Desulfopila inferna: one gene and its partner. Each later gene encodes a partner of the first gene's protein in a complex. Links are inferred from orthologs where the notes say so. Each region holds a gene or a part of one and is shown on either strand. Other genes may lie near its edges.

Region 1 (3,452 bases):
TCCTTTGAATCGGTCATCATTTCGGCTATGGCCTTGGTCAGATGCACAAAATCCAGCAAGGTAAGATTTTCTGCGCGCTCACCTGCATCAAGCCCGGCTGCTCTGATCGCCTCGGCTGCGGCTATCTTTGCCCTCTTCTTCTCCCCGAAACCGGTACAAAAATCGGAAAGGTTGTTTAACAGGGTTTTGCGGCGTTTGGCAAAACCAGCCCGGACGACCCGACGAAAAAGATCAGGGTCAAAAGAGGGCAGGTTCAGTTCCAGGTGGGGCTGGGAGTAAAAATCCAGACGGATGACCAGAGAATCTATTTTAGGCTGAGGGTGAAACTCCTGCGGTCTGATCAGCATGATCTTATTTACGCGGGCACAGCTTCCCAAAAGAATTGTGGGTATACCATACTCCTTGGATGAAGGAGCAGACATGAGCCTCTCAGCCACCTCTTTCTGCAGCATCACCACTACCCAGTCAATATATTCGCTGTTGTCGACAAGCTTGAAGATGAAAGGGTTGGAGATGGAGTAGGGCAGGTTGGCGATTATTTTGAGTTTGGCACCGCTCTGCTGCACAAGATCGGCAAAATTCGCCCTAAGAATATCACCATGGATGAGGCTGACATTCTCGGGAAGATCGTTTTCTTCAGAATGGTAACGGATAAGTCCGCTGTCTATTTCTATACCAATTACCTTCTTTGCCTGCTCTGCAAGTGGGGCGGTGAGTGCGCCCAGGCCGACGCCTACTTCAATAATGACATCATCCCGGTTGACGGCAGCGCGATCAACAATAGATTCTGCTGTATGAGGATTGATCAGGAAATTTTGTCCGAGACGCTTACTGGGCGCAAGGTTATGCTGCCGCAGTTTCTGTTGTTCTGTTTTCTTGATCATAATATCCTGACGAGGGTTACCGATTGAGTCTTAAGAGTTTTTATCAACACTCTAATCCAAATTAAATGTAAGGGAATAGAATAAATAATTACAGATGATCCTTTCGGAATACGCTAGCCCAGGGTCGAGCGGGAATAGACATCACCTTCCAACGGATGAGATGAGGGTGTTTCACGGTATTGATGATATCCGGCCATGGCGATCATTGCGGCGTTGTCGGTACAGTAACGGGGCTGCGGCAAAAAAAGTCGAAATGATCGGGCGCCGCAGTTTTCCATCATCGCCTGGCGCAGTCTGCCGTTTGCAGCAACTCCGCCACCCAGGACAATGGTATCTACATGGTGCTGCTCGGCGGCGAACATGGTTTTGGTAACCAGGACATCGACGACGGCCTCCTGAAAGGATGCGCAGATGTCAGCTGCAGGAAGGCCAGATTTTTCCGGAAAAGTATGGCACTGGTTTAAAACCGCGGTCTTCAGACCACTGAAACTAAAATCGACAGAATCGGCTTCAAGCCATGCTCTGGGGAAGCGATAAGCATTTTTGTCACCCTGGTCAGACAATTTTGCGACAATCGGACCTCCCGGATAGCCGAGATCGAGGATCTTGGCGACCTTGTCAAAAGCTTCACCGGCTGCGTCATCCCGGGTTCGTCCCAGAAGCTGAAAATCGGAATAGCCTCTGCACAGGAACAAAGAAGTTGTTCCTCCGGAAATAATAAGAGCGATATAGGGAAAAGCGGGGGTGTCTTCTTCGAGAAAAATGGAAAGAAGGTGACCGGCCAGATGATCTACGCCGACATAGGGTATCTTGCTGACATAGGATAAAGCTTTGGCGTAGGAAAAGCCGACAAGAAGGGAACCGATGAGTCCAGGCCCCCGTGTGGCGGCTATAAGATCAATATCCATGAGTTTTTTTTCAGCCCGGGCGAGGGCCTCTTCAACTATCGGATGAATAGATTCCAGGTGTTTTCTCGAAGCCAACTCCGGTACTACCCCGCCAAATCTACTGTGGATAGCATCCTGGCTGCTGACCACCGAAGATAATAGTGTGGTGTCATCCTCTAAAACAGCAGCGGCTGTATCATCGCATGAACTCTCAATTCCAAGTGTCAACATGGTGTCTGAATGAATTATGGGAATATGATTGATTTGTCATTAATGTATCACTGATAATCTCGTAGAAAGATGCCAGGAAGCCCTCAGAGGGTTAGATAAAATTTTGAGCAATAAGGCAAAGTGTTTTTGGCAGTGTAGCCATGAACGGTATAGATGACAATGAATTCATTGATCTGAGAGTGACATTGCACGCCGGGTACAGTGTGAAGTCTTCGAAAAGGCAATCCGTGACAGCATACTACAAATGCCTTCATGCCGCGGGACCAAACAAGGACAACAGGTCCCTATGGTGGATCCTGTCCGGTCTTTGATTTAGAAATGTCACGTATCTGAGGATGATTCATCAGCGCTCGGATAGGATCCCAGCCATTCAAAGTAAGAACAATGCTCCCGAAGCTTTTCGCAGCCGTTTTTGATGGCTTGATCCTCAATATGGCCCATCATATCGATAAAGAATTGATACATCCAGAGCTTGCCCTTGACGGGCCGTGATTCTATTTTGGCAAGGTTTATGTTTTCTTCCGAGAGGATCGACAATACCCTGTTGAGGGCTCCCGGTTTGTCCATCAGGCCAAGCAACAGCGAGGTACGGTCAAACCCGCTCGGGTTGGGTGATTTTTTACCTATGACCAGGAAGCGGGTGGTGTTCCCGCTGTAGTCTTCTATTCCTCTGACAACTACCTGCAGTTCATAGGTTTTTATGGCAAGAGAAGAGGCTATTGCCCCGATGTTGGGGTTGTTTGCCGCCATCTGGGCTGCAGCACCCGTTGAAAAAACCGGTAATGTAGGAACGTTCGGCATATGTTTTCTCAGCCATTCCCGGCACTGCGCCAAAGGTTGAGCGTGAGATGCAACTGTCTGTATATCCTCGATATCACCTGACCGACAGACCAGATTATGGGTAATTGAAAGCCGTACTTCTCCACAGATTTTCACGTTGTATTTCATGAAGGAATCAAGGGTTGAGAAGACAGCTCCTTCTATGGAATTCTCTACCGGTACGATTCCATAGTCAGTCCTCTCCTTTTCCACATTGGCGAAAACATCGTCAATGGATTCCATGGGGAGATACTCGGCGGAGTGGCCAAAGTATTTAACCCCGGCGAGATGGGTGAAAGTTGCCTCTGGGCCTAAGTAGGCGACTTCAGCTTTTTTTTGTGATAATCGGCAGCTCGTTATGATTTCGTGAAAGATGGAGCGGAGTGATTTTTCGGGAAAGACGCCGCTGTTTTGCCGCATCAGGTCTTCGTATATCCTGCGCTCCCGCAAGGGATCCCATTTTGCCCGCTTTCCTTCATCCTTGAGACGGCCTATTTCCTTTGCCAGTGCAAGTCTTTCCTTGAGAAGATGAACTATCTGCGAATCTATGTCATCGATCTTGGTCCGTGCTCTATTAATACCCTCTTTGGGTCTATCCGTCATGATATTACCTGCAATATGAGGAAACTAG
Region 2 (3,529 bases), on another replicon or contig:
CTGCCCCGCATCAAGCCGAAGCGCGGACGAACCTCATCACGGAATTTTGTCTGAATCTGGTAGAGATTGAGGGGCAGATCCCTGTAGGAATGCACATCGCGGCGGATGATATCGGTAATCACTTCTTCATGGGTCGGGCCCAGACAGGACTCCCGTTCGTGGCGGTCTTTAAAGCGCAGCAACTCCGGTCCATATTTTTCATACCTACCGGACTCCTGCCAGAGATCGGCAGGCTGCACCATCGGCATCAACAGTTCCTGTGCTCCTGCCCTGTTCATCTCTTCTCTGACGATTTCTTCAACCTTGCGTATCGCGGCAAGACCATAGGGCAAGTAAGTATAGATGCCCGAGGTAAGTTTTCGCATAAACCCGGCGCGCAACATCAGTCTGTGGCTGACAACCTCGGCTTCTGCAGGGTTTTCCTTAAGAGTGGGAAGTAATGATTGTGAATATCGCATTATCGTTAGCCAGATTATTGTTAATAGTTATGAAGCAGTTAGGTCCTGAGTTCCACGATCATTTTTAAACTATCTCAAGATTGAGTCAACAGGAATCGGACACGCTCCGTAAACGGGCTGCTTCATTGCTTCTCCCGTCCGTACTGATCTTCCATCTTTTTCAGCTCAGTCATGAAAACCTCCAACAGATCGGCTTCGGCGACCTTTTTGTAGAGCTTTCCTTTCTTGAATATAATGCCGACGCCTTTACCGCCAGCGACTCCGATATCGGCCTCCCTGGCCTCTCCGGGGCCATTGACGGCACATCCCATTACTGCGACCTTCAAGGGGGCTTTCATGGTCTGCACATATTCTTCAACCTTTTCCGCCAGAGAGAATATATCGATAGGCGTCCTGCCGCAGGTGGGGCACGAGATCAACTCGGGCCCGCGTTGGCGGATCTGCAGGGAGCGCAAGAGTTCATAGCCAACACGAACCTCTTCCAACGGTGGTCGTGTCAGCGATATCCTGAAGGTATCGCCGATGCCCTCGAAGAGCAAAATTCCGAGAGCGACACTGGACTTGACACAACCGCCGATCAGCCCACCTGCCTCCGTCACCCCTATATGTAGAGGATAGTCCGTCCGTGCAGCCAGTTCTCTGTAGCCGTGAATTGTTGTCAGTGTATCTGAGGACTTGATCGAAATTTTTATTTCGTGGAAGCCCTGCTTCTCCAGTAATTGTATATTCCGCAGAGCACTTTCAATAAGCGATCTTGGATTCTCCGGGGTAGGATAGCCATACGTGCCGAGAAGATCTTTTTCAATGGAACCGCTGTTCACGCCAACCCTGATGGGCAGGCCGTGCATCTTGGCAGCATCGACAACACGGGCAAGTTTGCTTTCTCCTCCGAGATTGCCGGGATTGATGCGTATTGCCTGAGCACCATTTTCCATTGAGGCCACCGCCAGGCGGGAGTCAAAATGGATATCGGCAATCAGCGGAATGGAAATGCGTTCGCGAATAGAGCGCAAAGACAGGGCTGCCTCCATGTCGGGAACAGCTACACGAATAAGCTCACAACCGGCTCGTTCCAATCCGGCAATCTGAGCAACAGTAGCCTCAATGTCCCGCGTATCGGTGCTGGCCATGGATTGGACGCTTATAGGAGCATCTCCGCCCACCTTGACATCACCTACTGTAATCTGTCTGGTTTTTCTGCGAACGATCATCCTCTGAAATCCTTGCTTTGCTTTTTGTCGGCCAGACTAAGTTCGGCATCGGATGCCCGAACATAGACAGGAGCCGCCGTGGCCAGGTCAAGGTACTTGTTTTCACATAGTAATCTGCCGCACAATAGGCCAACTGCTGCAGCCGATGGAGCATGCAGCTGATACGGTGCAAATTTCACACGATCGCCTAGCTGCTCTTTCCAGAAATCTCCATAGGTCAAGACGCCATCACCAACCATAACGACGGGTTCATCGATTTTCCCGACCAGCTGTTGCGGAGAAAGTACTTGAATTTTATCCCTTCTAAGAAGTGAACCATCATCACCGCTATCATAAAAAGCTGTATAGACCTGTTTTTTTCGAGCATCGAGAACCGCACAGACAGTACCGCCGGTAAGGCACATTGACGCCAGCGCATCCAAGGTTGATACACCCAGAAGTTTCTTTTGAGCCGCCGCTGCAAAGCCCTTGGCGGTGGCCATTCCAATCCGCAACCCGGTAAAGCTGCCGGGCCCCAAACCCACCGCTACCCCTTCAATATCCGACCAGCCGGTTTCCGTCTCGTGAAAAAGAGTATCAACGATGCCAATCAGTCTTCTGGAATGGGTTATACTGGAGCTGAACGACAGACAGGCCAGGACCTCGCCGTCCATAAGCGTTCCTCTGGTCAAGGCTACACTGCTGCATCGTGTTGCCGTTTCCAGGGAAAGGATGAGCGGATACTGCGGAGACATCACTGAAACAGCCTCAGGATATCATTGTAGAACACAAAAACCATCAGGGTGGCGAGCAGAGCTATGCCAATCTGCTGCGCGATGATCTGAGCCCGCTCGTTCATAGGCTTTCGCCGAATGGCTTCCACTGTCAGAAAAGCCAGATGGCCGCCATCAAGAACGGGTATCGGCAAGAGGTTGAGAATTCCCAGATTGACGCTCAACAAACCAATGAAATAGGTTAAATTAACCCACCCCTCCCGCATTTGCTCCCCGGCGAGCTGGGCAATGAGGATCGGACCACCCAGTTCGCTAGCAGGAATGACCTGCTGCACTATTTTGGCAAAACCCATGCCGGTGAGATAGATGAAAAGCCATGTTTGCGAGAGCGCATCCTTAAAGGCCTGCAACCCTCCGACAGAGGAGTATTCGACCTCATTGTCCTTGACAATGCCGATCATATAGCGCTCTTCGGTCACTTCGCCAAACATATTTTTGGCATCATCAAGTTCAGGCTTCACCAACACCTCAAGGGTCCTGTTTTCTCTCTGTAGCAGAACATTTATCTCATTACCACCGCTTTCCTTGACCTTGTGAAGGACGTCAACCCAAAGCTTGGTAGGCTGGCCGTTAATTTCCAGCAAAACATCACCCTCCTGGATTCCCGCATGATATGCCGGTGAATCTTCGGTCACCATACCGACCCGAGTGGTTTCTACCGGTTGTGGAACTCCAACAACGCTGAACAGGAAAAAAAAGAGAAAAATGGGAAATATCAGATTAAACACGGGTCCGGCCAGTATGATTAAAAACCTCTGCAGCACACTTTTATGGGCGAACGATACCTTTTTATCGGCTTCCGGCACATCCTGCTCATCGGGGTTTTCACCAAACATCTTGACGTACCCCCCTAGCGGCAGGGCGGAAACGATGTATTCCGTCTCTCCCACAACTCGCCCAAAGAGCTTTGGCCCGAATCCAAGTGAGAACTTGAGTACTCTGACGCCGAAAAGTTTAGCGACAAGAAAATGGCCTAACTCATGAACAAAGATGAGCAGTCCCAAAACCAAAATAAAAGAAAAAAGTGTATTCATCAGCAGGGCAACGTTAAGGATAAATTTGAATGGATCTTGTAAGTTTATATGAA

The links.
Region 2: the proteins of tsaD (region 1) and tsaB are in contact, whole or in part, in a solved structure (PDB 4WQ4), measured with the Escherichia coli proteins. The link is inferred for Desulfopila inferna from one-to-one orthologs.

Annotation. Positions count from the first base shown.
Region 1 is NZ_JAFFQE010000001.1:221,474-224,925, forward strand. Bases 1-2,917 are described here. They hold tsaD (tRNA (adenosine(37)-N6)-threonylcarbamoyltransferase complex transferase subunit TsaD), read right to left. Parts: upstream 2,003-2,917; coding sequence 998-2,002; downstream 1-997. Other genes in these bases: rsmA (16S rRNA (adenine(1518)-N(6)/adenine(1519)-N(6))-dimethyltransferase RsmA), read right to left, coding at 1-884; pheA (prephenate dehydratase), read right to left, coding at 2,324-2,917. Also shown: more of pheA, read right to left, coding at 2,918-3,424.
Region 2 is NZ_JAFFQE010000005.1:246,890-250,418, forward strand. The notes cover bases 535-3,529. They hold tsaB (tRNA (adenosine(37)-N6)-threonylcarbamoyltransferase complex dimerization subunit type 1 TsaB), read right to left. Parts: upstream 2,404-3,529; coding sequence 1,666-2,403; downstream 535-1,665. Other genes in these bases: ispG (flavodoxin-dependent (E)-4-hydroxy-3-methylbut-2-enyl-diphosphate synthase), read right to left, coding at 581-1,669; rseP (RIP metalloprotease RseP), read right to left, coding at 2,403-3,476. In the rest of the region: JWG88_RS14150 (proline--tRNA ligase), read right to left, coding at 1-458. UniProt on the Escherichia coli protein: Required for the formation of a threonylcarbamoyl group on adenosine at position 37 (t(6)A37) in tRNAs that read codons beginning with adenine.